DNA from 2 places in the Mesorhizobium sp. CAU 1741 genome. Region 2 is predicted to be linked to the other one. Evidence: riboswitches for the same ligand, from Rfam matches in the RefSeq annotation. Region 2 holds a riboswitch; the other holds the start of a gene.
The links. Region 2 has a riboswitch for thiamine pyrophosphate ahead of thiM (hydroxyethylthiazole kinase). Riboswitches for the same ligand answer to the same signal wherever they lie in the genome.

Region 1: another riboswitch for thiamine pyrophosphate. It lies ahead of thiB (thiamine ABC transporter substrate binding subunit); the one in region 2 lies ahead of thiM (hydroxyethylthiazole kinase).

The regions. Positions count from the first base shown of each region.
Region 1 is NZ_JBDOQP010000007.1:48,297-63,260, forward strand. It holds gene phbB (acetoacetyl-CoA reductase) at 1-554, shown strand, start outside; gene AAFN84_RS22640 (helicase-related protein) at 1,214-4,396, shown strand; gene AAFN84_RS22645 (RNA-binding S4 domain-containing protein) at 4,397-4,783, shown strand; gene fdxA (ferredoxin FdxA) at 4,918-5,256, shown strand; gene AAFN84_RS22655 (CarD family transcriptional regulator) at 5,633-6,205, shown strand; gene AAFN84_RS22660 (RNA polymerase factor sigma-32) at 6,457-7,320, shown strand; gene AAFN84_RS22665 (M48 family metalloprotease) at 7,374-8,828, opposite strand; gene thiQ (thiamine ABC transporter ATP-binding protein) at 9,047-9,760, opposite strand; gene thiP (thiamine/thiamine pyrophosphate ABC transporter permease) at 9,757-11,358, opposite strand; gene thiB (thiamine ABC transporter substrate binding subunit) at 11,368-12,369, opposite strand; TPP riboswitch at 12,411-12,537, opposite strand; gene AAFN84_RS22685 (thiamine diphosphokinase) at 12,613-13,257, shown strand; gene AAFN84_RS22690 (ABC-F family ATP-binding cassette domain-containing protein) at 13,260-14,964, shown strand, end outside.
Region 2 is NZ_JBDOQP010000005.1:301,948-316,911, reverse strand. It holds gene AAFN84_RS20470 (ABC transporter permease) at 1-38, shown strand, start outside; gene AAFN84_RS20465 (ABC transporter permease) at 35-682, shown strand; gene AAFN84_RS20460 (ABC transporter ATP-binding protein) at 679-1,605, shown strand; gene AAFN84_RS20455 (LLM class flavin-dependent oxidoreductase) at 1,608-2,267, shown strand; gene AAFN84_RS20450 (LLM class flavin-dependent oxidoreductase) at 2,264-3,523, shown strand; gene AAFN84_RS20445 (amidohydrolase) at 3,540-4,727, opposite strand; gene AAFN84_RS20440 (putative sulfate exporter family transporter) at 4,843-5,868, opposite strand; gene AAFN84_RS20435 (amino acid racemase) at 5,855-6,565, opposite strand; gene AAFN84_RS20430 (D-cysteine desulfhydrase) at 6,607-7,620, opposite strand; gene AAFN84_RS20425 (LysR family transcriptional regulator) at 7,736-8,632, shown strand; TPP riboswitch at 8,683-8,779, shown strand; gene thiM (hydroxyethylthiazole kinase) at 8,830-9,633, shown strand; gene thiE (thiamine phosphate synthase) at 9,630-10,268, shown strand; gene thiD (bifunctional hydroxymethylpyrimidine kinase/phosphomethylpyrimidine kinase) at 10,265-11,071, shown strand; gene AAFN84_RS20405 (3-oxoacyl-ACP reductase) at 11,085-11,849, shown strand; gene AAFN84_RS20400 (SMC-Scp complex subunit ScpB) at 12,050-12,787, shown strand; gene AAFN84_RS20395 (DUF3592 domain-containing protein) at 12,795-13,298, opposite strand; gene AAFN84_RS20390 (hypothetical protein) at 13,342-13,779, opposite strand; gene AAFN84_RS20385 (hypothetical protein) at 13,796-14,200, opposite strand; gene AAFN84_RS20380 (alpha/beta fold hydrolase) at 14,372-14,964, opposite strand, start outside.

The DNA.
Region 1 (14,964 bases), on a different contig from region 2:
AATACGAGGCCTGTGTCGATGGTGTGGCCCGCGTCGAGGCCGAGCTCGGCCCCGTGGACGTGCTCGTCAACAATGCCGGCATCACCCGCGATGCGATGTTCCACAAGATGACGCCGCAGCAGTGGAAAGAGGTCATCGACACCAATCTCACCGGTGTGTTCAACATGACCCATCCGCTGTGGTCCGGCATGCGCGACCGCAAGTTCGGCCGGGTGATCACGATATCGTCGATCAACGGCCAGAAGGGCCAGGCGGGCCAGGCAAACTATTCCGCCGCCAAGGCTGGCGATCTCGGCCTCACCAAGGCGCTGGCGCAGGAAGGCGCGCGCGCCGGCATCACGGTCAACGCCATCTGTCCCGGCTATATCGCCACCGAGATGGTCAAGGCGATCGACGAGAAGGTGCTCAACGAGCGCATCATCCCGCAGATTCCGGTCGGTCGCCTGGGCGAGCCGGAGGAGATCGCGCGGGTGGTGGTCTTCCTCGCGTCGGACGAAGCAGGCTTCATCACAGGTTCGACCGTTTCGGCCAATGGCGGCCAGTTCTTCGTCTAAGGCAGAACGTCCCGCATCCTCCCAATTCCAATCAATGCCGCGCGTCCGGTCGGTCTCGCGGCATTTTTCGTGCCCAAAGGTTAACGCGCACGGCGAAAGCCTGTGCGAATCACGGTGGACAAGCTGTGGACTAGTTGTGCGCTGCCTGTGGAAGCCACTACATCTTGTGTGGAACAAACCGGGAAGATTGTCTCAGGGGTGATTCGTCGCCGATTCGTTCCGGGTTTGGTCGGAACGTTAACCGGAAACACCCCGCAACCGGCAAAAGGTTAAGCCGGTGTTAATATTTCCCTAATGAAATCTGAAGCTTAGCCGAGAAGTCGCGCGGCCGCTCGGGGAGGCTGACGGCCTTACGGGGAAAAGTTAACGCCGCTGCCGCTTTGCTCTCGATCGCGGCAAACAGCGATTCAGCATGTGCCCGGACAAGTGTCGGTTCTCACCAGATGTAGTGGTGAACAAAACAGGAATATGCGCAGGTAGGTGATTCGTCGCTGATTCGTTCCAGACTCGTTCCAAACCTTAATATGTGCAGTTTTCATTGGCGTGGGGGCGGCAGTCACCTATCTTCGCATCGGCACGCCGGTCTCTTCCGCTCCACCCGGCCCGCATGATAGTTGGAGCGTCCGCTGATGATGCGCCAAGAGGCCCGACCTCCCACGATGAATATCCTCACCAGAGCAGACGCGCCCCTCGTGCTTACCGGCAGGGACGTCACTGCGGTCCTTGGGCCGACAAACACCGGCAAGACGCATCTGGCCATCGACCGCATGATCGCGCACGAGAGCGGCATGATCGGGCTTCCGCTGCGATTGCTGGCGCGCGAGGTCTATAGCCGCGTGGTCGACCGCGTCGGCGCCGACAAGGTCGCGCTGGTGACGGGCGAGGAGAAGATCGTTCCGCCCGGGGCACGGTATTCGGTCTGCACCGTCGAGGCGATGCCACGGGAGACGGACGTCGCGTTCGTGGCCATCGACGAGGTCCAGCTTGCCGCCGATCTCGAACGCGGCCACATCTTTACCGACCGCATCCTGCACCTGCGGGGCCGGCAGGAAACGCTGCTCTTGGGTGCCGCCACGATGCGCGGCATTCTGGAAAAGCTGCTGCGCGGGATTTCCGTCGTGACCCGGCCACGCATGTCGCAACTCGCCTATGCCGGATCGAAGAAGCTGACGCGCCTGCCGCACCGGTCCGCGATCGTGGCGTTCTCGGCAGACGAGGTCTACGGCATCGGAGAACTCATTCGCCGCCAGCGCGGGGGCGCGGCGGTCGTCCTCGGCGCGCTGAGCCCACGTACGCGCAATTCCCAGGTCGAACTCTATCAGTCCGGCGATGTCGACTATCTCATCGCAACCGACGCGATCGGCATGGGCCTGAACCTCGACGTCGACCACGTCGCCTTCGCGCAGAATCGCAAGTTCGACGGGTTCCAGTATCGCGACCTCACCGCAGCCGAACTCGGCCAGATCGCGGGCCGCGCTGGACGCCATGTGCGCGACGGCACGTTCGGCGTCACCGGCCAGGTCGATCCATTGTCCGACGAGCTCGTCGAACGGATCGAATCGCACAATTTCGATTCCGTCAAAGTGCTGCAGTGGCGAAGCGCACGGTTCGATTTTTCGAGCCTGGATGCGCTCAAACGCTCGATCGACGTGATCCCTCCGGTTGAAGGGCTGACGCGGGCCTTGCCGGCGGTGGACGCGCGCGCGCTGGAGCATCTTTCGAAAGACGAGGAGATCCGCAAGCTCGCCACCGGCGCCAAACGGGTGGAGCTCCTGTGGGAGGCATGCGCGCTGCCCGACTATCGTCGCATCGCGCCGGCCCAGCATGCGGACATCATCGGCTCGATCTATCTCGACCTTGCCCGCAAGGGCCATGTCGACGAAAGCTACATGGCAGAGCAGGTTCGGCGCGCCGACACGACCGAGGGCGACATCGACACGCTGTCGCACCGCATCGCGCAGATCAGGACCTGGACTTTCGTCTCGCACCGTCCTGGATGGCTTGCCGATCCGGCACACTGGCAGGAAAAAACGCGCGAGATCGAGGATAGATTGTCCGATGCGCTTCACGAACGATTGACGAAACGCTTCGTAGACCGCAGGACATCCGTGCTGATGAGGCGCCTGAGAGAAAACGCGATGCTTGAAGCTGAAATCAATCCGTCCGGCGATGTCGTCGTCGAGGGACACCATGTGGGAGCGCTCGAAGGATTTCGCTTCACAGCCGACCAGTCCGCGGGAGGCGAGGATGCCAAGGCCGTGAAGGCCGCCGCGCAAAAGGCGCTCGCCAGCGAGTTCGACGCGCGCGCCGAACGCTTCGCCAATGCCGCCAACGGTGATTTCGCGCTGGCGTCCGATGGATTGTTGCGCTGGATCGGCGCGCCTGTCGCGACCCTTACCGGCGGCGAGGACCCGCTCGCGCCGCGCGTCATCCTGCTCGCCGACGAGCAACTGACGGGTCCGTCCCGAGACAAGGTGGCCGCCCGGGCGGAGCGCTTCGTGCGCTACCAGATGGAGACGTTGCTCAAGCCGCTGTTCGACCTCAAGAACGCCGACCAGTTGAGCGGGATCGCTCGCGGCATCGCCTTCAGGTTGGTGGAGAATTTCGGGCTGCTCAACCGCCGCGATGTCGCGGACGAGGTCAAGTCTCTCGACCAGGAAGCGCGTGCCGCGCTGCGTCGGCTGGGCGTGCGCTTCGGCGCTTTCCACATCTTCGTGCCGACGCTGCTTAAGCCGGCGCCGGCCGGTCTTCTGACCCTGCTGTGGTCGCTTCAGAACGACGGCAAGGACAAGCCCGGTTTCGGCGACGTGGTCAACGGACTGGCGTCCGGGCGCACATCGCTGGTGGTCGACACGGCCTTCGAGCCGGCATTCTACCGCCTTGCGGGCTATCGCTCGCTTGGTCGTCGTGCCGTTCGGGTCGACATTCTCGAGCGGCTCGCCGACCTGATCCGTCCGGCGCTGTCATGGCGCGCGGGCACCGGCCAACGTCCGGAAGGCGCTTTCGACGGTGCCGCGTTCATCGTAACGCCGGCGATGATGTCGATCCTCGGGGCAACCTCCGAGGACATCGAGGAAATCCTCAAGGGCCTTGGCTATCGCTCCGAGGCGAAGCCGGCGGCCGAGGTGCAGGCCCGGCTTGAATCGCTGGACGCCGCGGAACGTGAACGCGTCGCCGCCAAGGCGGCAGAGGCCGCTGCCAGGGAAGCCGCCGCAACGCAGGCTGCCGACGTAGAGGCCGCGGTTGTGGCCGACGAAGGGTCGGCGCCGGATGCCGCTGCACAAGTCGAGGCGGTGGCCACGGACGGCGAAACGATAGTCGAGCCCGCCACTGCGGGGCCGGGCGCTACCGTCCCGGCGGAGCCGGACGTCGAGGCGTCCGTGCCGGCTGAACAGGCGCCGGCGGCCGAGGTTGTCGCGACGCCTGGGACAGAAGAGGCCGTCACGGAAGAGCCTGCCTCCGTTGCCGAACCCGCCGAGGAGCCGAAACCGATCCTTTTGTGGCGTCCGGCACGTTTCGAGGGGCGACAGAGGCAAGGGCAACGGCACGGGCAGAGTCGCGGCCGTCCCCAGGGCCAGCAGAATGCGCGCGGCGAGGAAGGCGAGGCTGCTCGGCCTGAAGGCGAAGGCGCGCGCCAGCGTCACGGCCGTGGCAAGTTCAAGGGCAACAAGCCGGGTGGCGGTGGCAAACCGGGCGGTGAGAATCGCCGCCACGAGCGCAATGGCGAGCGGCAGGCCAACACCCGGCCCGCCGGCAAGCCACGCGACGAACGCCCGGCCAAGGTCGATCCGGACTCGCCCTTCGCCAAGCTCGCCGCATTGCGCGACCAACTCAAGAAGTAGATGCCCGGCGAAGGCCGCCAGCGCGTCGACAAATGGCTGTTCTTCGCGCGCGCCATCAAGTCGCGATCGCTCGCGGCCAAACTGGTGCAGGCAGGCAGGGTCAGGCTCAACCGGGACAAGATCGACCAACCGTCGCATCCGGTGAAGATCGGCGACGTGCTGACGATAACGCTGGAGCGCCGGGTCATCATATGGCGGGTGCTGGCGTCGGGGGTCCGGCGTGGTCCGGCCGAGGAGGCGCGCACCCTCTACGAGGACATGACGCCGCCGGCAGAGGCACGGGACGATTCGCTACCGGACGCATTGGTGCCAGTGCGCGCGCAGGGATCCGGCCGGCCGACGAAGAAAGAGCGGCGGCGTATCGACGCCTTGCGTGACGATGAGTGATGCGCCGGAAATCGGGTGCCGGAATATCGTTCCGCGCCACGGCGATTGCGCGCAATGGTCACCCTTGCACAGGCCCGGCAAAGGCGCTACCTCACCGCCGGACAACAGACTAGCCCGACGGCGGGAGCAGCCACATGACCTATGTCGTCACCGACAACTGCATCAAGTGCAAGTATATGGACTGCATCGAGGTGTGTCCGGTCGACTGCTTCTATGAAGGCGAGAACATGCTCGTCATTCATCCCGACGAGTGCATCGACTGCGGTGTCTGCGAGCCGGAATGCCCGGCGGACGCGATCAAGCCCGATACCGAACCGGGCCTTGAGAGGTGGCTGGAGGTGAACACCGAATACGCCTCGAAATGGCCCAACATCACGGCAAAGAAGGAGCCGCCGGCGGACGCGAAAGAGTTCGACGGGGTGGCGAACAAGTTCGAGAACCACTTCTCCGCAGAGCCGGGGGACGGTGATTGAGCCACTTGCGTTGACCTTGCGTCATCGCTGCCTGACCGCGATTTCTTTTCGGCTTCGGCGACATGGCCCGAAGGCGGCCATGCTCGCTCGTGCGGTAAATTGTTGATTCTTTCCACTTTTCGTGTTACATAAAATCAACATGCCTATGACAGACGTCGATAGATGGCGCGAGCGCACCAATCATTGAAAGGCTGAACGCATTCGGGACCAGTGAGATCTGGACCGGGAGAGCGTGATCGCGTCTCCCTCAGATCGTGAACTGCTTTCGAGGCGCGCACCTTTGTCTTGTCCCTGGCAGGTGGCAGGCCGACTCATCGGCCCCAGTCGTATAGCGCGTAGCCAGATGGTTCGCGACATAAAAAGGAGTACAGGGCGTATGGCAACCCAGCAGAAGAAATCCGCAGCCAGACATGGCTTCAAGACCGGTGAGTACATCGTCTATCCGGCGCATGGCGTCGGACAGATCGCGACCATCGAGGAGCAGGAGGTCGCGGGCATGAAGCTGGAATTGTTCGTCATCGACTTCCAGAAGGACAAGATGCGTCTCAAGGTGCCGGTCGCCAAGGCGACGTCCATCGGCATGCGCAAGCTTTCGGAGACGGATTATGTCGACCGCGCTTTGAAGGTCGTTCAGGGTCGTGCCCGCGTGAAGCGCACCATGTGGTCGCGTCGCGCGCAGGAATATGATGCGAAGATCAACTCCGGCGACCTGATCTCGATCTCGGAAGTCGTGCGCGATCTCTACCGCGCCGAGAACCAGCCCGAGCAGTCCTATTCTGAACGTCAGCTCTACGAAGCTGCGCTGGACCGGATGGCGCGCGAGATCGCGGCCGTCAACAAGATGTCCGATACGGAAGCGGTGCGGCTCATCGAGGTGAATCTCAACAAGGGACCACGTCGCGGCGCAAAGGCCGACAACGAGGAATCCGAGCAGGAAGAGGCAGCATAAACGCTGCTTCCCGTTTGTAGTGTTCGACTGAAAGACCCGGCCCTCGCGGCCGGGTCTTTCCGTTTCAGCGTTCTTCTTCCATCGATCACGGCAATGTGTCGGCGTCGAAATGCGGTCCTGGCGCGAATTTGTCCCTCGAAGGGAACCAATCCGGCTGATGATACGTATTTCCTTGCGGGGGCGCGCGGACCGACGCTCTGAATTGTTCGACGGTCCGTTAGTGGCGCCCGCAAATTCAGAGGGAGCGCGATATGGACGACCCAGCACGGCGCAGCATGATCCGCGAAGCGATGAAGGCCCCCTATCTCGCCCGTGACGAGGAACACGACCTCGCCGTGCGATGGAGGGAGCAACACGACCAGCAGGCTCTTCACCGAATAACCGTCGCGCATATGCGCCTCGTCATATCGATGGCGTCCCGGTTCCGGCACTTCGGTCTGTCGATGAGCGACCTCATCCAGGAGGGCCATATAGGGCTGCTTGAGGCGGCGGCCAGATTCGAACCGAACCGTCAGGTAAGATTTTCGACCTATGCGACGTGGTGGATCAGGGCTTCCATGCAGGATTACATCCTTCGCAACTGGTCGATTGTTCGCGGAGGAACGTCTTCGGCGCAAAAGGCGCTGTTCTTCAACCTTCGCCGGTTGAGGGCGCGGCTGGCTCAGGATTCCCGCGTTCTTTCCAATGACGACCTGTATCGCGAAGTCTCTGCCGCGCTCAACGTGGCGGTGGCCGATGTTGCGACGATGGATGCGCGGCTTTCAGGTCCCGATACCTCTCTCAACGCACCATTGAGCGCTAATTCCGAAGGTCAGAGCGCGGAGCGCATGGATCTGCTGGTATCCGATGCGCCGTTGCCCGACGAGGTCGTCGGCGAGGCGATCGATACGGAGAGACGCCAATCGTGGCTAAAGAGCGCGCTGACGACGCTTAGCGATCGGGAACTGCGCATCATCCACGAAAGACGGCTTCAGGACGAAGGAGCGACGCTCGAGGCGCTCGGAGCCAAGCTTGGAATTTCAAAGGAACGCGTGCGCCAGATCGAAGGCCGCGCGCTGGAAAAGCTTCGCGACGCGCTGGTCCGGCAGCATCCGGAAATCGCCAGCGCTGCCTGAGTTTCGGTGAGACCGGCGGCGACGCCGGTTCCACAAATTCCTATGCTGCCTCATCAGCGATCGGTGATGATCTTCACCCGCTGACCGGCCGACACCGTCGCGCCGGGGCTCAATGCATTGATCAACCTGAATACGTCTAGCTTTCCGTCCACGCCTTCCATCTGGGCAGCGAGTGTGGCAATCGTCTGGCCGGGCTCTACGCGGACGACGCGCACGCGTAGCGGCTGCAGCGCAGCCTTCTCGGCACCGGACAACGTCCTGAAGCTATCGCGCACCTGGCTCGCCGTCGCTTCGAGCGCATTGCTCGATTCAGGCGCGGCGGTCAGCAGGCGGTAGACCTGGCCGCCAGCGCGGATGACCGTGACGTCGAATTGCCAGCTCTCGGCGCGCGCGCGCGCCGTGACGGCCTCGTTGCCATTGATGGTGACGGGCCGAATGCTGCCTGGTTCGAGCCCGGCCACCCAGCCGCTGCGAACATAATCGGAAAGTGACGCGCGTCTGTCGATCGAGACCCCATCGAAGCGTACGGCTATGTCGCCGGGGCCGGCGGCGGTGACCGCGGCGGCGGAGTTGTCGATCACGAAACCCTCCGGCACCGTGAACGAAACGCCGAGATTCGGATGCAGGAAGGTGCGTCCGCGCACGTAGCCTTCCTCGGGCGTGTCGCCGAACAAAAGCCCGTCGATTCCGTCGAGGAATGTGTCGCGATCGCGATTGCCCTGCTCTGGTCGTGCGAACTGGCGGGCATGGCGCAGGGCGAGCTCGATACGCTGCGGCGCGTTGGGATGGCTGGCCAGGAAATCGAGGTTCTGGTCGGTGCCGTCGGTCACGTTGCGCGATGCGCTGTAGGCGGACATCGACTGCAGGAAGCGCGCTGCCGCGAAAGGATCGTAGCCGGCGCGAGCGATGGCGCGGATGCCGATCGCGTCGGCCTCGAGTTCCTGATTGCGCGAGAACTGCGCCAGTCGCAGTTTGCCGCGCACAAGAGCGACGCTGGCCGCAGGGTCGCCGCCGAGCACATCGTTGACCACCTGCGACGCCAGAACCTCTTCGGCTTCGCGCCGCTGGCGCTCGATGCCGTGGTTCGCCGTCACATGCGCCATCTCATGGGCGAGAACGGCCGCGAGCTCGGCCGAGTCGTTGGCGAGCGCGAGAAGTCCCCTGGTCACGTAGAGATAGCCACCCGACAACGCGAAGGCGTTGATGTTCGGCGAGTCGAGGATCGTTATCTGATAGGTCTGGTTCGGATTTTCCGGGTCGAGGGTCAGGGAGCCGACTACCTTGGCGACCATGCGCTCGAGCTTTGCGTTGGAGTACTCGCCACCATAGGTCGCAAGGATGCGCGGATGCTGCTCGCGCGCGATCGCAGCCATGCGATCGTTTCGAGTGACGGTGTCTACCGTGACCGGGTTCTGCGAGGGGCGGAATGCGTCGCTGTTCTGCGCGCCGCCGAGCACCTGGCAACCCGCAAGCGCCAGCGCAAGCGCGGCCACCATCGTGCCACGCATGGATATTCCAACCGGCGAATGTCCCCGGTCGCCCGACCTATCCCGCTTTGGCCTTGGCAGAATCGCGCCCTTTCGTCGAATATACCGTCTTCAACGTGTGACCAGCCTATTGGGTTGCAGCTCAGCTAAGCCACAGTCCCATGCGGGAAACAACCGTGCGAAGGCGAACTTTGCGAAGCTCTGCCTCGCAATTGTGTCGGCTTGCAGGCAATGGTGGCTCAGATGCCGATATAGGCGCGGAAACCAGCCGGAGCGCTCGACGAGAACATCTCCTGAGTAGAGGCATGGGCTGCCACGCGCCCATCCTCGATATACGCGACGCTGTCCGAAAGTGCCTGTGCATCGTCTGGATGGTGAGTCGCCATCAGAACCGTCATGCCGCGCTCGCGGTGCAGCGCGCGCACGAGTTCGATCATTTCACGGCGCAGGGCCGGTCCAAGGGAGGCGAATGGTTCATCGAGCAAAAGTACCGGGCGGTTGCGCACGAGCACACGGGCGAGCGCGACGCGCTGGCGCTCGCCTCCCGACAGTTCCGCCGGCAGGCGCCGCTCCTTTCCCGCGAGCCCAGTCTTCGACAGCGCTTCGCGTATGTCTGCCTCATCGGTGTTGGACAAACGCAAGGCCGGCGAGCGCCCCAGGCCGACATTGCTGCGCACGTCGAGATGGGCAAACAGGTTGTTTTCCTGAAACACCATGGAAACAGGCCTTGCCGCCGGCGGTACATCGGTCACGTCGCGCTCGCCGATCAGTACCTTGCCTATGGCCGGCGTCTCGAAGCCGGCGACGAGGTTGAGCAGCGTTGATTTTCCCGAACCGCTCGGCCCCATCACCGCGACGATTTGGGAGGGATCGACGGCCAGATCGAACGTCATCTCCGTTTCATCGTAGCTGAAGCCCACGTCTTCGAGCCGGACCGACGCGCCGTGGGTCATGATTGGCTCCTGGTTCGATCGATCGTCATCATCAGCAACAGACATAACGCTCCGAGAAAAAGGGCGATGCCTGCTGCGTCCTCTGTGCGGTAGCTGCCCATGCGCGCAAGAAGCAGATACGGCAAGGTCTGGACGGAATCCGACCCGAACAGCGCGATGACGCCGAGGTCTCCCAGCGAGAGCGCCATCGCGAACGCCAGTGCGGTTGCAGCGGGGCGGCGCAATGAAGGCCATTCGACGAGCCGCAACCGGTTGAGGCCCGAAATGCCGAGCTGCGCGCACAGCCGCTCATGGCGCTCGCTCGCAGCGTCGTGAGCGGGCCGGATCGCGCGGATCGCGAACGGCATCGCCATGACGGCGTTGACGGTGACCACCATAATCGGAGCAACGGCGAAGACCAGGCCGGTCTGGCGCAGCAGCACGAACCAGCCGGCCCCCACGACGATCGGTGGAATCACCAGCACGAAGCCGGCGCCGGTGTCGAGAACTCGCTCCAGCAGGCCGGGCCGGGCCGTCCGCGCGCGGCGCAATTCCATCGTGCGCCGTGCCGAGACGAGACTGAGCGACAATGCAACGCACAGAACGGCCGAAGCCGACGCGAGCAACAGGCTCGTGGCCGTCGCGGCGTGGACGGCCGGGTCGGCCACCAATCGGGCCAGATCTGCGCGCAAGCCGGCGATGACGGTTGCAACCAGCGGTCCGGCGACGAAAAGCAGTGCAATAATGAGAATTCCACCGTTGATCAGCGTTTCCAAACATCCCGCCAGCACAGGCCGCCGAGGCGCGATTGGGAGGTTCGCGTCACCGGCCATGTTGGTGCCCAGCCGTATCAGCAACACAACGATCAGCGCGGTGAGCACGACCTGCAGAAATGTCAGTGCGACGGCGCGGGCCGGGTCGAAGTCGAAACGAAGCGACTGGTAGATTGCCACCTCAAGCGTCGTGGCGCGGGGGCCACCGCCCAGTGTCAGGACGATCGTGAACGACGTCACACACAGCATGAAGACCAGACCCGCGACCCCGGGCAGGGCGGCGCGCATCACCGGCCATTCGATGAAGCGGAATGATGCGCGAGCGCCCATTCCCAACTGTGCTGCGAGCCGCCACTGGTCGTTCGGCACCGTTTCAATCGCGTGCAGGAAGAGACGCGCGGCGAGCGGCAGGTTGAAGAAGACATGGGCCACCAGGATGCCGGACAGGCCGTATATGCCTTGCCATCGTTGGCCGGTCATCGCGCCGAGCGGATCGGCGAACAGGCCGGCCCGTCCAAGCAGTGCCAGGATGCCGAGCGCTGCGACGATTGCCGGCAGGGCCAACGGCAGTGCGAACAGCCGAAGCATCAAGCCACGGCCGGGAAATGACGGATGCCGTGCCAGCGCGCGTGCAACCAGCATGGCCGGAACCACCGACAGCAATGTCGAGAGCGCCGCCTGCCAAAGCGTGAACCGCACGATGCGGAAGAGATAGGCGTTGAATGCGGAGGCCGCGCCTGACCAGTCGAGAAGCGCTTCGGAGACGAGACCGGCGAAGGCTCCGCCGATCAGGAGACCGACCGCCGCGAGGCTGATCGTGCCGGCAAGGATGCGGCGATCGGTCATGGTCGAAAATTACCGGCTCATGACCGCGAGCCACTCGTCGACCCATGCCTGGCGGTTTTCAGCTATCTCTTCCGGGTCGAAGGCGAGAGTCTCGGCCGGTTGCACGAGATCGTCGAAGGCCGCGTTCAATGGCTTCGACGTTTCTCCGGCCGGAAACATCCAGTTGGTCTCGGGAATCGCGTCCTGGAAGCCGGGTCCGGTCATGAATTCGAGAAATTGCGCGGCGAGTGGGTTCTCGGCCCCCTTGGTCGTGATGCCGGCAACCTCGACCTGGAGGTAATGGCCTTCTTCGAACGCGGCGGCCCTGTATCGGTCGGTGTCTTCCGCAATTACGTGATAGGCGGGGGAGGTGGTGTAGGACAGCACCATCGGCGCTTCTCCACTCGTGAAGAGCCCGTATGCCTCGCTCCATCCCGGGGTGACCGTCAGCACGCGCTGGCTGAGCTTTTCCCAGGCCTCGGGTGCTTCGTCGCCGTAAACGGACTTCACCCACAACAGCAGGCCGAGGCCGGGCGTCGAGGTGCGAGGGTCCTGGATGACGATCTTCTCTTCCGGGTCGCCATCGACCAGTTGCTTGAGGCTTGCCGGCGGGGTGTCGATCGTTTCGGTGTCATAGACGAAGGCGAAATAGCCGTAATCGAACGGTACGAAGGTGTCGTCGTCCCACCCGCCGGGTACGTCCACCTTGTCGAGTGAGAGGCCATGCGGGGCGAACAGGCCCGTCTCCTTTGCCTCGTGAGTGAGATTGGTGTCGAGGCCGAGAACGATGTCCGCCTCGGTTCCCGTGCCCTCCAGTTTCAGCCGATTGAGCAGCGCGACGCCATCAGCGACGGAAACGAAGTCGATGTCGCAGCCGCACTCGGTCTCGAAGGCCTTTTCAACCACCGGTCCGGGTCCCCAGTCGGCGGTAAAGCTCTCATAGGTGTAGACGGTGAGCTTCTCTTGCGCCGCGGCAGGCAGCGCCAGAAAGGCCACGGTCAGGGCAGAAATCGATGTCAGCAATGTGCGCATTAGGCGCCTCCTTGGTTCGTGTTCAAGGGAAATCAGGCGCCTGGATTGCAGCGTCTAATCCCTCCGCCGGTATGAGCCGGATCAGGTTCAGCGGGTTGGCAAGGGTGACCCCTTTTGCCTCTCAGCCGGTGGGCGGCAAAACCGCACCCGGCACCCCGTTAGAGCAATTCGACACATAGGGCGGGTTTGGAGCGTGCGCAAGCGCTTTCGCTTGCTGCCCGATGCATGATAGAGGCGGGGCCAATGACCCGCTTTGCCATCCTTCTCGGGGGCGACCTCGTCGCAACCCCCCGGCTCACGCGCCAGCTCGAAGGCCTGCGGGTCATCGCGGCCGATTCCGGCATTCGGCACGCGGATGCCTTGGGCGTGACACCTGAGCTGTGGACCGGCGACTTCGATTCCGTCGACGACTCCATGCGCACCACCCACCGCGACGTCCCGGTCGAAGCCTTCCCCCCGGAGAAGGACCAGACCGATGGCGAGATCGCCATCGATGCCGCGCTTTCGCGTGGCGCCACCGACCTCCTGCTTGTCGGCGCCTTTGGCGGCGCGCGGGCCGATCATGCCTTCCTGCATCAAGCCGCCGCGTTGAGACTTGCGGAAGGCGGAACGCCATGCCTGCTGACGAGCGGCAGCCAGGAGGGCGTGCCGCTGTTGCCGGGAAGCCGATCGTTCGATTACGCCTCCGGCACCGTCTTCAGCATATTGGCGTTCTCCGACCTTGTCGGGCTGACGCTGTCCGGCGCCAAATGGCCGCTCACAGATCGCGCCGTTTCCTTCGGCTCGTCGCTCACCTTGTCCAACGAAGTTGCTGGCGACCTCACCGTGCGGCTCTCTTCCGGCCGTGCGATGCTGATTGCCCATCCCGTCTCCTATTTCCGCATGTGACCATGGCACCTCCACTTCTTTCCCTCGACGGCATCAAACTGACCTTCGGCGGCACACCGCTGCTCGACGGGGCGGAGCTGTCCGCCTCGGCGGGGGACAAGATCGCACTCGTCGGTCGCAATGGCTCTGGCAAGTCGACGTTGCTCAAGATCGCCGCCGGCATGGTCGAGGCGCAGGACGGCGAGATTTTCCGCCAGCCATCGGCGACAGTGCGCTACCTGCCGCAGGAGCCCGATACGGAGGGCTTTGCAACCGTTCGCGCCTATGTCGAGGCGGGGCTCGGCCCCGCGGACGATCCCTACCGTGCCACCTATCTGATCGAGAGCCTCGGCCTGAGCGGAGACGAAGACCCGAAGACGCTGTCGGGTGGCGAGGCGCGCCGGGCAGCGCTTGCGCGGGTGATGGCGCCAGAGCCCGACGTGCTGCTGCTCGACGAGCCGACCAACCATCTCGACCTCTCGGTCATCGAATGGCTGGAAGGCGAGCTGCAGCGCACCAAATCGGCGCTGATCATGATCTCGCACGATCGCAGGTTCCTCGAGCGCGTCTCTCGGGCGACGGTATGGCTGGACCGCGGCGTCACCCGGCGGCTTGAGAAAGGCTTCGCGCATTTCGAGGAATGGCGAGACCAGATACTCGAGGAAGAAGAGAAGGAGCAGCACAAGCTCGGTCGCCAGATCGTGCGCGAGGAGCACTGGCTGCGCTATGGCGTGACGGCGCGGCGAAAGCGCAACATGCGCCGCCTCGGCGATCTGCATTCGATGCGCGAGCGCTTCCGTACCCACCGGGGCGCAGAAGGCCTTGCCTCAATGGCGGCAGCGGAAGCCAGTGAGTCCGGCAAGCTGGTGATCGAGTCCAGGGCGATTGCGAAGAGCTTCGCGGACCACGTGGTGGTGAAGGAGTTCTCGACGCGCATCCAGCGCGGCGATCGCGTCGGCTTCGTTGGGCCGAACGGCGCCGGCAAGACGACGCTGCTGAAGATGCTGATCGGCGAACTGAAGCCCGATTCCGGCTCCGTGCGGCTGGGCGCAAATCTGGAGATAGCGGCGCTCGACCAGAAGCGTGTTCTTGACCCCACCGAGACGCTGGCCAGCTATCTGACAGACGGTCGCGGCGACAGCCTGATCGTCAATGGCGAACAGAAGCACGTCGTCTCCTACATGAAGGACTTCCTGTTCAAGCCCGAGCAGGCAAGGACGCCGGTGCGCGAACTTTCCGGTGGCGAGCGGGCGCGCCTCGTGCTGGCGCGGATATTGTCGCGGCCGGCAAATCTCCTCGTGCTCGACGAGCCGACCAACGATCTCGACATGGAGACGCTGGACTTGTTGCAGGAGCTGGTTGCCGGCTATCCCGGCACCGTTCTGCTGGTCAGTCACGATCGCGATTTTCTCGACCGCACGGTGACGAGCATCGTCGCGCCAGACGGCGAGGGGCGTTGGATCGAGTATGCCGGTGGCTATTCCGACATGCTGGCGCAAAGGGGCGGCCAGAAGCTCGATGACCGCGCGCAGCGTGCCAGGAAGGACGAGCCGGCGAAGAAAGAGCCAGCCGCCCCCGTGAAGCCGGCGAACACGAAGAAGCTCTCCTACAAGCAGAAGTTCGCGCTGGAGACATTGCCCAAGCAGATGATGGAGGCCGAGGCGAAGATATCCACGCTCGAGCAGAAGATGGCAGATCCGGCCTTTTACACACGCGATCCAGATGGGT
Region 2 (14,964 bases):
GGTTCGAGCGGCGGCTCCAGCGCTGGAGGCAGGCGTGAACCTGCTGTCGCAAGCCTTTACCTGGATTCTGGAGAATCCGGCCGAGTTCAACCGTGCCCTCTACCAGCACTTGCTGATGTCCGGGGCGGCGATCGCCTTCGCGCTTGCGATCGGCCTGCCGCTGGCGGTCATCATCCTGCGCCGCGCCCGGTGGGCGGCTGTCGCGATCAACGCGGTCAACGGGCTGCGCACGCTGCCGAGCCTGGCGATCCTCGCGATCATGATGCCGATCCTCGGCATCGGGCTCTGGCCCTCGATCGTGGCGCTGACGATCCTCGCGCTGCCGCCGATCCTCATCAACGCCTATGTCGGCCTGCGCGACGTCGAGCCCGACGCCATCGAGGCGGCCACCGGCATGGGCATGAGCAACGGACAGATCCTGCGCAAGATCAGGGTGCCGCTTGCCGCGCCGGCGATGTTCGCCGGCCTGCGCACGGCATCGGTACAGGTGCTGGCCGGCGCCACGCTCGCGCCCTTCATCGGCGGCGGAGGACTCGGCGACTTCATCGCCGTGGGCATCGCGGGAATGGACCAGTCGCGCCTGCTGGTTGGCGCGATTCCGATCGCGATGCTGGCGCTCGGCACCGAATTCCTGCTTGGCCTGGCCGAGCGGATCTTCTTTGGAGAAAGACGCGCCGCATGATCATCATGAAGAACGTCACCAAGCGTTTCGGCTCCGACCGTGCGGCGGTGGACGACCTGACGCTCGAAGTGCCGGACGGCATCACGGTCGCGCTCGTCGGCCCATCGGGTTGCGGCAAGACGACCACGATGCGCATGATCAACCGCCTGATCGAGCCGACCAGCGGCGAGATCAGCGTCGGCGGCGAGGATGTGCGCAGCGGGAACCCGGTGCTGTTGAGGCGTCATATCGGCTATGTGATCCAGCAGGTGGGCCTTTTCCCGCATATGACGATCGCGCAGAACATCGCGTCCGTCCCCAACCTGCTCGGCTGGGACAAGGGGCGGATCGACAAGCGCAATCGCGAGCTGATGGAACTGGTGGGACTGGACGCGGTGATGCTCGACCGCTATCCGCGCCAGCTTTCCGGCGGGCAGCGCCAGCGCGTCGGCGTGGCGCGCGCGCTGGCTGCCGACCCGCCCGTGCTGCTGATGGACGAACCCTTCGGCGCCATCGACCCGATCGCCCGCATGCGGCTTCAGAACGAGTTCAAGCAGATTCTCCAGCGCGTCAGAAAGACGGTGGTGATGGTGACCCACGATATCGACGAGGCTGTGCGCCTCGGCGACCGCATCGCCATCATGCGCGACGGACGCATCGTGCAGTACGATACCCCCGACACGATATTGTCACGGCCGATCGATGCTTTCGTGGAGAATTTCGTCGGGGCCGACCGCGCCTTGAAACGGTTGACGCTGTTCAGCGTTGCGGATGAAATGGAGCCGGGCGACGCTTCGCCCTCATTGCCGCGCGTCGAGGCCGAAAGCGACCTGCGCGACGCCTTGTCGGCCATCATCGCGGCACGGGCCGAGGAAGCGGCGGTCGTGGATGGGGCGGGCACGGTCGTCGGCACCATCAGCCGTGAAAAGATAATGTCAGTGTGAGAATGAGCATTCCCGAAACGATTGTCATCCAGGGCCGATTCAGCGGCTGGTCTCTGGACGAGCTTGCAAAATTTGCCGCCAGTGCTGAAGAAGCCGGCGTCCGATCGCTGGTCCTGCCCGACGATATCGCAGCCGAAGACGGCGGCGAGGCGTGGCCCGACGCCCTAATCCTGATCGGCTGGCTCGCGGCGAAGACGTCGCGCATACGCCTGCTGGCGCGCGTGTCCACTCTCGGTCACCAGCCATACAATCTTGCCCGGCGCCTTGCGTCGCTCGAACTCATCAGCCGGGGCCGTTCCGGCTGGGTGGTCGACGAGGGGCATGTCGGCGACGCCTACGCCGCGTTCAGTGGCAAGGCCCGCCTCGAGGGGGCGGACTTCGGCGCAAGGCAGCAGGAGTTCGTCGACGTGGTGTCCGGCCTGTGGGAAAGCTGGGATGGCGATGCGCTGCTGCTCGACCGTTACAATGCGCGGTTCTTCAACCCCCAATCCATGCACACGCTCGATCACCGCGGCGCGTATTTTTCGGTGCGCGGACCGCTCAACGTCATGCGCTCGCCGCGCGGCAGGCCGGACCTGTTGCGCGACAACGAACTTGGCGACGCGGTCGTTATCGATAGTGCGAGGTCTGCCACCAAACTGACCGAGGGGTGGAGCCGATGAGCGCGCAGATGAAACTCGGCGCCTTCCTGATGCCGACCGGCCATCACATCGCCGCCTGGCGGCATCCGCAGGCGGCAGCCGACGCCGGCATCAATGTCGACCACATGATTGCGATCGCCCGCACGGCGGAACGCGGCCTTTTCGACCTCGTCTTCTTCGAGGATGCCGCAGGCGTGCGCGAGGCGCGTGTGGAACTCGCATCGCAGGCCGCGCGCTCGATCGGCTTCGAGCCGATCAGCCTGCTTGCCGCGCTCGCGGCCAATACGCAAAATGTCGGCCTCGTCGCCACCGCGTCGTCATCCTACAACGAGCCCTACGCGCTGGCGCGCGCCTTCGCCACGCTCGACCTTGTCAGCGGCGGCCGGGCGGGATGGAACCTCGTCACATCGGCCAGCGAGATCGAGGCGGCCAATTTCGGCGCACAGGGCCTGCGCGCGCATCGTGACCGCTACGCCAAGGCAAGCGAGTTCGCTGACGTCGTGGCGCGCCTCTGGGATCCTGCCAACCGCACCGGTACCATCGCCCATGAAGGCGAGAGCTTTATGGTGGCACAGGGGCTCGGGATACCCGCATCCCCGCAAGGCGCGCCGGTGGTGGTGCAGGCGGGCTCGTCGGATGTCGGCCGTGATCTCGCGGCGCGCACCGCCGATGTCGTCTTCGTCGCGACACAGACCTTCGATGCCGCCAAGGCGTTCTACGACGACGTGAAGGCCCGGGTGAAGGCCGCAGGGCGCAATCCCGACCATCTGAAGATCATGCCGGGGGTTTCGCCCGTGGTCGCCAGGACCCGCGAGGAGGCGCAGGCGAAATTCGACGAACTCCAGGCGTTGATTCCCGACGAGGTCGGCCTCGCGCTTCTGGCAAGCTATCTGGCGACCGACGCGCTGGACGGCCTGCCGCTGGACGGGCCGATGCCGGACTTGAAGGCGAGCGAAGGCATGCAGAGCCGGCAGCAGCTCGTGATCGACCAGTCGCGGCGCGAAGGGTTGAGCATACGGCAGGTGGCGCAGCATTTCGCCGGCGCGCGCGGCCACTGGCGGCTGATCGGCACCGCCGCTGACATCGCCGACGAACTCGAAGCCTGGTTTACCGGTGGCGCCTGCGACGGCTTCAACGTGATGCCCGCCTTCTTCCCGGGAGAACTCGACAGCTTCGTCGATCTGGTCATTCCCGAGCTGCAGCGGCGCGGACTGTTCCGCACCGCCTATGAAGGCTCGACATTGCGGGCAAATCTGGGACTGGCAACGCCGGGCTGACGCCCGGCAGCCCTCGCTAGGCCGCCAATTCCTCCTGGGCGATCGTCACCCAGTAGCGCACGCCATCGGCAAGGATGTTGTCGTTGAAGTCGTAGCGATCGGAATGCAGCGCTGGTCCGTTGCCGGCGCCGAGGAAGAAAAAGCAGCCGGTCGACTGCTCCAGCATGTATGCGAAGTCCTCCGCGCCGGTGCCGGGCGTCGCCTTGTCGTCCACCCGCTCGGCGCCGAAACGGTCGCGCAGGGCGGAGACGATCCTGCCCGTGGCCTCCGGTGGGTTGTGAAGCGACGGGAAGAGCCGCTCATAGGTGACGTCGAGTGTCGTGCCGAAGGCGTCCGCCGCCGCGCGGGCAACCTGGTTGAGACGCCGCTCCAGCAGATCGCGGGTCGCCGGTGAAAAGCTGCGCACGGTGCCGCGCACCACGACGCGGGAGGGTATGACGTTCGGCGCATCGTAGTTGCCGCCGCTGATATGGCCGACGCTGATGACGCCCTGGTCGAACGGCGAGACGTTACGCCCGACGATGGCCTGCAGGTTGGTCACGAACTGCGCGGCCGCAAGCGTCGGGTCGATCGACAGGTGCGCGCCAGATCCGCCATGGCCGCCCTGCCCGCCGAAGGCGACGGTGAACGTATCGGCCGCCGCCAGCATCGCGCCGATGGCGACGTTGAACGAGCCTTCCGGCAGGTTGGGCTTGTTGTGCAGCCCATAGACCGCGTCGACCGGAAAGCGCTCGAACAGCCCGTCGCGCATCATCGCCGGCGCCCCGCCCAGCCCCTCCTCGGCGGGCTGGAAGATGAAATGGATGGTGCCGGAAAAGACCGGGTTCCGCGCCAGCATCTCGGCCGCGCCAAGGAGCATCGTCGTGTGGCCGTCATGGCCGCATCCGTGCATCATGTTGGCGATCTCGGACGCATGGGGAAGACCGGTCGCCTCCTGCATCGCAAGGGCATCCATGTCGGCGCGGAAGCCGATGACGCGGTTGCCGGTGCCGGAGCGCAAGGTGCCGACCACACCGGTGCCGCCGATGCCTTCGCTGACCTCGAGCCCGAGTTCGCGCAGCCGTTCGGCGACTATCCCGGCGGTGCGCACTTCCTTGAACCCGATCTCGGGATTGCGATGCAGGTCCTGCCGCAGTTCCACCAACCGGGGGAGAGCCTCGGCCAGGTGGGTTTCGATCTCGGCGGGCATGGGTCTGGATGGCATGAAGGAATCCTCGGTATCGTCGTATCGCGGCACCTCGACTTTTCCACCAAAGCGCTAGCCGCAGCAAGGCGCGGCTGAGGAAATCACAGGGACAACGCATCTGAGCCCGGGGCGTTCAGGCAAAATTGAGATAGACGAACGCCAGGGCGAGGCCGAGGAGGAAGATCGTCTCTGCCCCCAGGATCAGCATTCCGCCGCTGCCGGCCGCGAATATCCTTGCCAGCGAGGTCTTGACGCCCAGCGCCGCGATTGCCGTCAGCAGCATGAAGCGGGACGCCTCGTTGAGGATGTCGAGGATGGCTTCATTGAGGGGAAGGAGGTTGCGCAGCAGCATCAACGCCATGAACGCGACGACGAACCAGGGCATCGAGACGCCGCCGCCTGCCTCTCGCCGGTAGCACAGACCGACGGCGACGAGCACCACCGGAAGCAGCGCCACCCGCAGGAGCTTGGTGAAGGTCGCGATCTCGCCGGCCGGATCGCTGATCGAATAGCCAGCGCCGACCACCTGGGCGACGTCGTGGATGGTTGCTCCGATGAGGTAGCCGCTGGCCAGTTCCGACAGGCCGAGCGCTGCGAAGAGGATCGGGTAGAGGATCATGGCAGCGGTCGACAGCGCGGTGACGCCGACGACGGTGAAGAGGACGTCTTCCTCGCGAAGATGCCGCTTCGGAATGACCGCAGCGATTGCCAGGGCAGCCGATGCGCCACAGATGGCAACCGCGCCGCCGGTCAGCAGGCCGAACGCCATCGGCCGGCCCGTCAATCTGGCGATCAGCGTGCCGCTGGCCAGCACCAGAAGTGTCAGCGCACATACGCCGAGAATGCTGGAAAGGCCAAGTTGCGACACGTCGGCGAACGTGAGCCGCAGCCCCAGCAGGGCGACGCCGATCCGCAGGATGGTCTTCGAGCAGAGCTCCACCCCGGGTGCCGTGCCCGGATTCTCCGTCATGAAGTTGAACGCCATGCCGATCAGCAGGGCAAACAGCATGGCCGGCGCGCCGTAGTGCTCCGACAGGAAACTCGCGGCCAGCGCGATGGTGGCGGCGAGCACCACCCCGCGCTTGTGCAGCGCGATCCAAGCGAAGATCTGGCTGCTTTGGGCCTGAAAGCGTTCCGGCAAAGGCTCAGGACCGGTCATCGGGCGTCGAGCGCGAGAACCCGACGACGGCGTCGACCAGCAGGTCGAGCGTATCGAAGCAGCGCGCGCGCGGATCGACCGCATCCGGGATGAGCGAGAACTCCGTGCAGGCGATCATCTGGACCTCGGCGTCCCGTTCCAGCAATCCGCTCGACAGCGCGCGCAGGGCGGCGCGGGTCTCGGCGCCGAGATCGCCTGCCTTGATGCGCCGAATGATCGCCAGCGCGTCCTCGTCGCGCGCCGGATAAACCGCCTCGAGCCCGCGTGCAGCGAGGACCTGGTCGAACAATCCCACTAGGCGCGTGGCGGGCGAGGCGAGAATGCCCACCCGGCCGCCCGCGCCCGCCTGTTCCAGTGCCCTGTCGGCCGCCAGCGCGACCATGTCGATGAACGGGATCGCGACCGCCGATCTGATGTCGGGTGCGTAGTGGTGGGCCGTATTGCAGGGCATGGCGAGCGCCTCGGCGCCGGCGACTTCGAGCCCCCGCGCCATCGCGGCGAGCACCGGGGCCGGGCTTTCGCCACGCTTCTCGATCAGATGGCGGATGCGCGACGGCACCTGCGGGTTCTGGTCGACGAGCAGGGGAATATGGTCGACATCGTCCCGCGCGGGCACCGCCGCGAGGGTCTTCTGCATGAAGAGCACCGTTGCTTCCGGCCCCATCCCACCGAGAATGCCGATCTTGCGAAGGCTCATGGCGCTCATCCCGCTCGTTCCAATGGTGAGAGATGTCCGAGCTACTGGGCCGAAGCTTCGCCAGCGAGGACGGCGTCGTAGCCGAAAAGGGCTGCCGAGCCGCCAGTGTGCAGAAAGACGATCTTCTGTCCCTTCTTGAAGGTCCCCTTACGGCACAGGTCGATGAGGCCGGCTGCGCCCTTGCCGGAGTAGACCGGGTCGAGAAGGATGCCCTCCAGTTCGGCGAACATGCGGATCGCTTCCAGCGTATCGGCGCGAGGGATGCCATAGCCCGGTCCGACATAGCTGCAGTCGGCGACAACGTCGCTGCGCGATACCACGTCCGGGCAGCCGAGCTTTTCCGCGGTCTTCAGCGACAGGTTGAAGACGTTTTCTTCCTGCTTCTCCTTTGGCGCGCGCACGCCGATACCGAGCAGCGGGATATTGGCATTGATGGCCTTGAGTCCTGTGACGAGGCCGGCCTGGGTACCGGCACTGCCGGTCGCCGTGACGATCTGGTCGATAACCAGCCCGCGGTCATTCGCCTGGCCGACGAGTTCGAAGGCGCAGTTCACATAGCCGAGCGCACCCGTCGCGTTCGACCCTCCGCCGGGGATCAGGTAGACCTTGCGGCCCTCGGCGCGAAAGCGTTCCGCAACCTTCTCCATCTCGCCCTGCATGTCGGCGCCGCCCGTCCGCTTCTCGGTCGTGGCGCCATGCAGATGGTCGAGCAGCACGTTGCCGTTGGTGTTGTAGTTGGCATCGTTGGAGCCGGTCCGATCTTCCAGCAGGAGGTGACATGCGAGCCCGAGCTTTGCGGCGAAGGCGGCCGTCTGGCGCGCATGGTTCGACTGGGTGGCGCCTTGCGTAATCACCATGTCGGCGCCCTGCTGCATGGCCTCGGCCATCAGGAATTCGAGCTTGCGGGTCTTGTTGCCGCCTGTCGACAGCCCGGTGCAGTCGTCCCGCTTGATCCAGATTTCCGGACCTCCGAGTTCAGCCGACAAGCGGTCGAGACGCTCCAGCGGAGTGGGCAGGTGGGCCAGGAAGACACGGGGGTAGCGGGAGAGGTGCATGGCTGTCTCCAATCAGAAAAGTTGCATGGAGCGACATATCCAATACGATGCCTCCAGCATCAAGGTCGAAATTTTTGAAACAAGATGCATACCATGCAAGTTAAGGAAATCTGCTGTGCGGCTCGAATGGCTGGAAGACATCCTCGCGGTGGCCGAGACAGGCTCGTTCGGAGAAGCCGCGCAGCGTCGCGGGCTGACGGCGTCGGCGTTTTCGAGGCGTGTCCAGAACATCGAAGAGCATGTCGGCATCGAACTTTTCGATCGCTCCCGCAAGCCGGTGGAGCTTCGCCGCGCGACGGCTGAACATCGCGACGCCATCGAGGGCATCGCGGAACGATTGCGGCAGCTCGTGCTCGATCTCCGCTCGGGCGAACGGGCCTCCGCCAACCGCATCGTCATCGTCAGCCAGCATGCGCTGACGACCGCGATCGCGCCCGGCATCATCGATGAAATACAGTCCCGCAATGACGGGATATTCCTGAGGCTCCGCTCCGCAAACCTCGACGATTGCTTCGCCCAATTGCTGGCCAGGGAGGCTGACGTCGCCATCGTTTACCGGCTGCCTGGAACCGAACATCCCGTTCGTGCGGACTTTGTCGAGGTCGCCGCGATCAGCTCCGATACGCTCGTGCCGGTGATCGGGGCAGGGCACCACGATCGAGTGCTCGACCTCATGAGGCAGGGCCGATTGCCCTATGTCGCCTATCCAGGGGACGTCTTCATGGGACAGGTGATGGAACGTCAGATATTGGCGCGTCTGCGGCCGACGGTCGAGCTTATGGCCAAGGTTGAGACGTCGCTCACCCTTGCGGCGCTCGAATTGGCCGCGGTCGGGGTTGCGGTTGCCTGGGTGCCCCGTTCGCTGGCGCGTGATCGCCTCGACGACGGCAGGCTGGTGGATCTGTCGCGCACGATACCACATTGCGAGCTGGAGGTGACGGCAGTGCGTGCGCTTGGCGCCGCGTCCGCCACCGAGCAGCTCCTTTGGGACCAGTTGACCCGATCGCGGTGACGCCACCGATTTGCGCGTGACAATGCCTTCCCGCTTTGCAACACTACCCGGATGAGAGACAGGGGCGCTCGCCGACAGGCGGGCTGAGAAGCACCCTTCGAACCTGAACCGGATAATGCCGGCGGAGGGAGTCGCTTGGGTCGGCCGCTTGAGTTGCTCGTACCCTTCCGTCTTCTGCTCCGCTGGAAAGGAGCAAGATGACGGACGACCTTTCCCCCGGAACCATGTTGACGGCGATGCGGCGCGAGACGCCGCTCGTCCACTGCATCACCAATTTCGTCGCGATGAACGTTGCGGCCAACGTGCTGCTGGCGGCGGGCGCCTCCCCGGCGATGATCCACGCCGAGGCCGAGGCGGGGGAATTCGCGGCGATCGCCGGCGCGCTGACGATCAATATCGGAACGCTGTCGCCGGTATGGCTTCAAGGCATGCACGCCGCCGTGGACGGCGCGCGGCAGGCCGGGCGCCCATGGGTGCTCGACCCGGTCGCCCACCACGCCACGGCGTACCGCCGCAAGGCGGCATTGGACCTGCTCGGCCTGTCGCCAAACATCGTGCGCGGCAACGCCTCCGAGATCATCGCGCTGTCGGGCGCCACGGGCCACGGGCGCGGCGTCGACAGCCGCGACACGGTCACGGCCGCCGAGGATGCGGCCCGGTCCATCGCCCGCATGCACGGCGCGGTGGTCGCGGTCACCGGCGCGGTGGATTTCGTCACCGATGGCGAGCGCGCCTACCGCGTCGAGGGTGGCTCGCCCTTTATGCCGCAAGTCACGGCGCTGGGCTGCTCGCTCACCTGCCTTGTCGGCGCCTTCGCCGCCGCATTTCCGCGCAACCCTCTCGAGGCGACGACGGCGGCTCTGGCACACTTTGCCGTCGCCGGTGAAAAGGCCGCCAGGGATGCGGCGGGGCCGGGCTCGTTCGGGTGGCGCTTCCTCGACGCGCTCGCAGCCGTCGACGGTGATGCGCTCGACGCCGGCTCGCGGGTCGCAGCAGCATGAGACCCCGGTTCGACCTCTCCTTCTATCTCGTGCTCGATCCCGCGCTATGCGGCGACCTTGGTATGGTCGAGACAGCGCGCCAGGCGGCGACGGCCGGAGCGACCATGATCCAGTTGCGCGACAAGCAGGCCGACACGGCGCGACTTGTCGAGACCGGGCGTGCATTGAAGCAGGCACTGGCGGGCACAGACGCGCTGCTCGTGGTCAACGACGACGCGGACGCGGCAGTTGCGATCGGGGCCGATGGCCTGCATATCGGCCAGGGCGATCTCGATGTGGCTCTCGCGCGTGCCCGCACAGGGCCCGACATGATCCTCGGCGTCACGGTGGAGACGGCCGCCCTGGCCGCCGCGCTCGATACGGCCATCGTGGACTATGCCGGTATCGGGCCGGTCTTCGCGACGCCCACCAAGCCGGACCACAAACCGCCGATCGGTTTCGACGGGCTGGCGCGAATGGTGGAGGCCTGTCCCGTTCCGGCAGTCGCCATCGGCGGCCTGAAAGCCCGTCATGCGAACGACGTCTTCAAGGCCGGTGCCAGGGGTCTGGCCGTGGTTTCGGCGGTTTGCGGCCAGCCGGATCCGCATGCGGCGGCCCGCGACATCGCCGGCGCGATCAAAAGGGCATGCCGATGATCCGGAACGTCCTCAGCATTGCCGGTTCCGACCCTTCGGGCGGAGCCGGCATCCAGGCGGACCTGAAGACGTTTTCCGCCTGCGGCGTCTATGGAATGGCGGTCCTCACGGCGCTGACGGCGCAGAACACGCAAGGCGTCTCGGGAGTTCACCTCGTGCCGCCTTCATTCGTCGCGCGGCAGATCGAGGCGGTTTTCGCCGACATCCGCGTCGATGCCGTCAAGATCGGCATGGTCGCCAGCGCCGGGATCGCCGAGGCCGTTGCCGACGCGCTGGCGCCGCATCCGAATTTGCCGGTGGTGCTTGATCCGGTGATGGTCGCCAAGGGCGGCGCAAGCCTGCTCGACCCCGACGCGGTGGCCGCACTTGTCGAAAGGCTGCTTCCATTGGCGACGATCATCACGCCCAACCTGCCGGAGGCAGCGGCGCTGATCGGGGTGCCGGTCGCGGAAACCCGCGCACAGATGGCCGAACAGGCCCGTCAGTTGCGAACGGCGGGAGCGCACGCCGTTCTTCTCAAGGGTGGCCACCTCGGCGGGAACGACAGCCCGGATGTCTTCTCGAGCCAAACGGAGCTGGAATGGCTTGAAGGACCGCGCATCGCCACCGCCAGCACGCACGGCACCGGCTGCACCTTGTCCAGCGCACTCTCCGCCTCTCTTGCGAGGGGGATGCCGCCCGTCGGCGCGGCACAAGCAGCGAAGGCCTATCTGGCCGGCGCGATCGTCGATGCCGAGCGGCTATCGGTCGGCTCGGGCCATGGGCCGGTCCATCATTTTCATCAGTTCTGGCAACAATCGTGAGAGGGATACATCAATGACATTGCCGATCAGCGAGCAGACCGTCCTGGTCACCGGTGCAGGGCGGGGCCTTGGGGCCGCGATCGCCGAAGCCTTTGCGCGCGAGGGCGCCCGGGTGGCCATCAACTACCGCACCAGCAGGGACAAGGCCGAAGCGCTGGCCGACAGGCTGGGAACCCGTTCGCGCGCGTTCGGCGCGGATGTCCGCGACGCCGGCGAGGTCGACCGAATGGTTGCCGACGTGACGGCCGCGCTTGGCAGCCCCACCACGGTGGTCCACAATGCGCTCGCGGATTTCTCGTTCAATGGCGATGCGCGCAAGAAGCTCGACGCGCTGTCGTGGGAGGACATTGCACCCCATTTCGAGACGGCAACGAAGGGCGCGCTCAACCTGCTCCGTGCCGTTCGGCCGGCAATGGCGCAGGCCGGTTTCGGCCGCGTCGTCACCATCGGCACCAACCTCTTCCAGAACCCAGTCGTGCCCTATCACGACTATACGGCAGCCAAGGCCGCGCTCCTGTCGCTGACCCGCACGGCGGCGGCCGAACTCGGACCGTCGGGCATCACGGTCAACATGGTGTCGGGCGGGCTCCTGCGCACCACCGACGCAAGCGCGGCGACACCTCAAGCCGTCTTCGACCTCATCGCCGGCAGTACGCCGCTGCGCCGCGTGACGACCCCGCAGGAAGCCGCCGATGCGGTGCTGTTCTTCGCCAGCCCCTGGGCGCGCGCGATTACCGGGCAGAATCTGGTGGTGGACGGCGGGCTCGTCTTCAACTGAGCGCGACGGCACGCTCGTCAACGCTTTGGATTGTGTGCATTTGCGTTGCAGAATGATGCGCCGCGATTCATTCTCGCGGCCATGATTCTCGAGCATCCCATGTGTCCGGACGTAGTGTTGTGCGCGTCGTCGACGACGGCGTCAGCGGGCCCGCGCGGCCGGAACGGGCGGTCGAGCGCCCGATCCGGTCCGGCCTGACGATGGGAGCGGCGGTCAATCGCAAGGGCAGGGCGCGGACGGGCGAAAGCCCGCTGTTCGACCCGGAACTGGATCATCTGCCACCCGAGGCACGGTGGCGCGAATGGATGGGCCGGGTCGAGGCGGTGATCTTTGCCTCTGGCGAACCGGTGCCCCGCGAAACGCTGGCCCGTGTCGTCGGCAAGGGCTGCAGCCTGGATCTCCTGGTGGACGATATCCGTGAAGAGCTGCGCGGCAGACCCTACGACATCGTCGCCGTTGCCGGCGGGTTCCAGCATCGCACGCGCCCGTCATTCGCCGACGCGATCCGCACGGCTTCAGGCGCGGCCGAGCAGATCGTGGACCTCAGCCAGCAGGAAGCGCTGGTGCTGATGACCATCGCCTATTTCCAGCCGATCACGCGGATGGAGCTGTCGACCTTCTTCGCCCGCGAAATCTCGCGCGACCTGATCGCCACCCTGCGCTCGACGGGATTCATCGCATCCGGTCCGCGCGCGCCGCAGCCTGGCGCACCCTACACCTACGTCACCACGAAGACGTTCCTGTCGCATTTCGGGCTGGATACGTTAAGAGACCTGCCTGACCACGAGGCGCTGGAGGATGCCGGCCTGCTGAGCCGGCGATCGCTGGCGGAGGGGGATATTCCCGTCGCATCGTCGCAGGAGCGTGGAGACGAGGCCGAGATCGGCGACGACGACGGAGACAGGGACGAGGCGGAGGGGTCGCCGGACCCCGAGTGAAACCGGCTCAGATCTCCCGGCGGCGTATCGCGCGAAACCGCAACAGGCAGCTTATGCCTGCGACGAGACCCAGCGTCATCGCTAGAATGGCATGGTAGTTCTTGAGCTGCACCTCGGGCAAGAGCACCGCCTGGGTCGGGTCTCGCGGGTCGTAGAACACGTTCACGCTTGCGCCGGCCGGATAGCGCTCTACCAGCGCGCGTACCGCCGCTTCGCCTGCCGGGCCCTTGCCGCGATACACGACATTGCCGAGATAGGTCTGTCCTCCCACCGAATAGCGGTAGTGAATGCTTGGGAAGTACGACCAGTCGACACCGAGCCGTCCCGAACCGGTCGATGTCGAGCCGATCCCGGATTGCTCGACGATGCCGGCGGTAGCGGGCCAGTCCTCCGGCAGCCGGGCGTGACCGAGGTCCATCAATGCGACCGGCAGCATCACCGCGCAGACGAGGATCAACGAACAGCCAGCCGTCAGCCAGCGCAAGCCATCCGATTGCGTCAGGTTGGTCATCGGTCCGAGAACTCAGCAGACCGCGGGCAACGCCGGAATGCCGTCAGATACCCAGGGCATTCATGATCCGGATCGATGCCTCGTCCGGCACTTCCACGGTGGCCCGGCAGCCTTCGCCACTGCCAAGGCAGCAGGGTGTGAAATCGCCGGTCTGCGGGTGCTTGCATTGATCCAGCACCCTTTGCATGTCGATGGTGATCGTTATGCCGCGTCCCGAGCCCTTCGAATAGGCCAGGGTCCGGGTCTTGATCGCCCCCGAGATCGTTCTCTTCATGCCTTCGACCTGGACCAGGCAGTCATTGCTCTTGCGTCCACCGAGGCTTATGCCCGAAATCCTCATCTCGCCGAATGGAGCGAGCGTGAAGCGGGCGCCGCGCTCGTTGATTTCCGCGCCCGTCAGATAGGTTTCGGCCCGCAGGGACGTCGGCGCCGAAAGCGCCGCCGCAACTGTTGCCGCAAGCATGAGATGTCGCCTGTTCATGGCGCTTTCCTCCAGATCAGATGGAACCCAGTAGCGATTTCGCGTCTTTGACCACGATGTCGAGCTGGCAGTCCTCGCCGGGACGGTCGCAGGTCGGTACGGACGGCGTGGAGTTGAACTTGAGGTAGATCGTGATGATGACGCCGTTGCCACCGGGCATGCGGCGAGGCACCAGGCTTTTCGCGCGCTGCGCCTCGGCCAGAACGGCCTCCACGCCATCCAGGCTGACCATGCATTTCGGGCGGTTGTCATCGCGCACCGAAATCTTGACGAGCCGCAACTGGCCGAATTTGCGGGACTGGAAGGCGACCCCTTCGCCATTTATCCGCTCGCTTGCCACGAGTTTTGCCTGAGCGATGGCTGGGGCCACGGGGACCAACGTCGCCATCGCAATCACCGAAAGAAGCCGCAGTATTCTCATCGCCCGTTCTCCTTTTACCGTCCCACTCAGCCATCACCGTCGAGCATCGTCATACCCTTGGCGGTGTAGGGCGCGTGTAAGGTCGCTTTGGCCGAGGCGGCGCGATGCGCCGACGCCTGCGGCTCGATATAGTCCCGTCACCCAACTGCAGCGCTCGTAACCACGCTCGAATCAGACCACGCGTTCGAGCGCGTCGAAGACGAAGGCGGGATCGGCGTAGAACAGCAACTGACCCTGCGCCGGATGCTCGACATGCTCCGCCCGTGCGCCCAGGCGCCCGGCAAAGTCGCGCACGGTCTGCATGCCGACGACCGGGTCATGCCGGCCATGAAGCAACAGCACATTCTGGCGCGACGCGGCGGCAAGGTCGGTCCAGTCCTGGACGACATGGTGAGCGTCGATCTCGAACGCCCTGTGGCCCTGCGCGATGCTGAACCGGTAGCCGTCCCTGAGAATGGCGGAGATTTCGGGATGGTTTGCCACGCCGAAATCGAGTGGCGCGGCACTGTAGAGCGCCTTCATGAAGGCAGCGTCGCCGCCGCTATCCAGAAGCGCGATGCCGGCGCGCAGGATCAACGGAAGAAGTCTTGGCGCGAAACGCGCCGTATGCGCCACCACGCGCTGTCGTGGCGACATCAGTGCGAACTGGGAGGTCGAAACGATCGGTACGCCGCCGGCCACATTGACGACATGCGTGATGCGGGGGCCCAGCCGCGCAGCAATCGCGAATGCGTGGATCGACCCGGCCATGTGGCCGATGACGG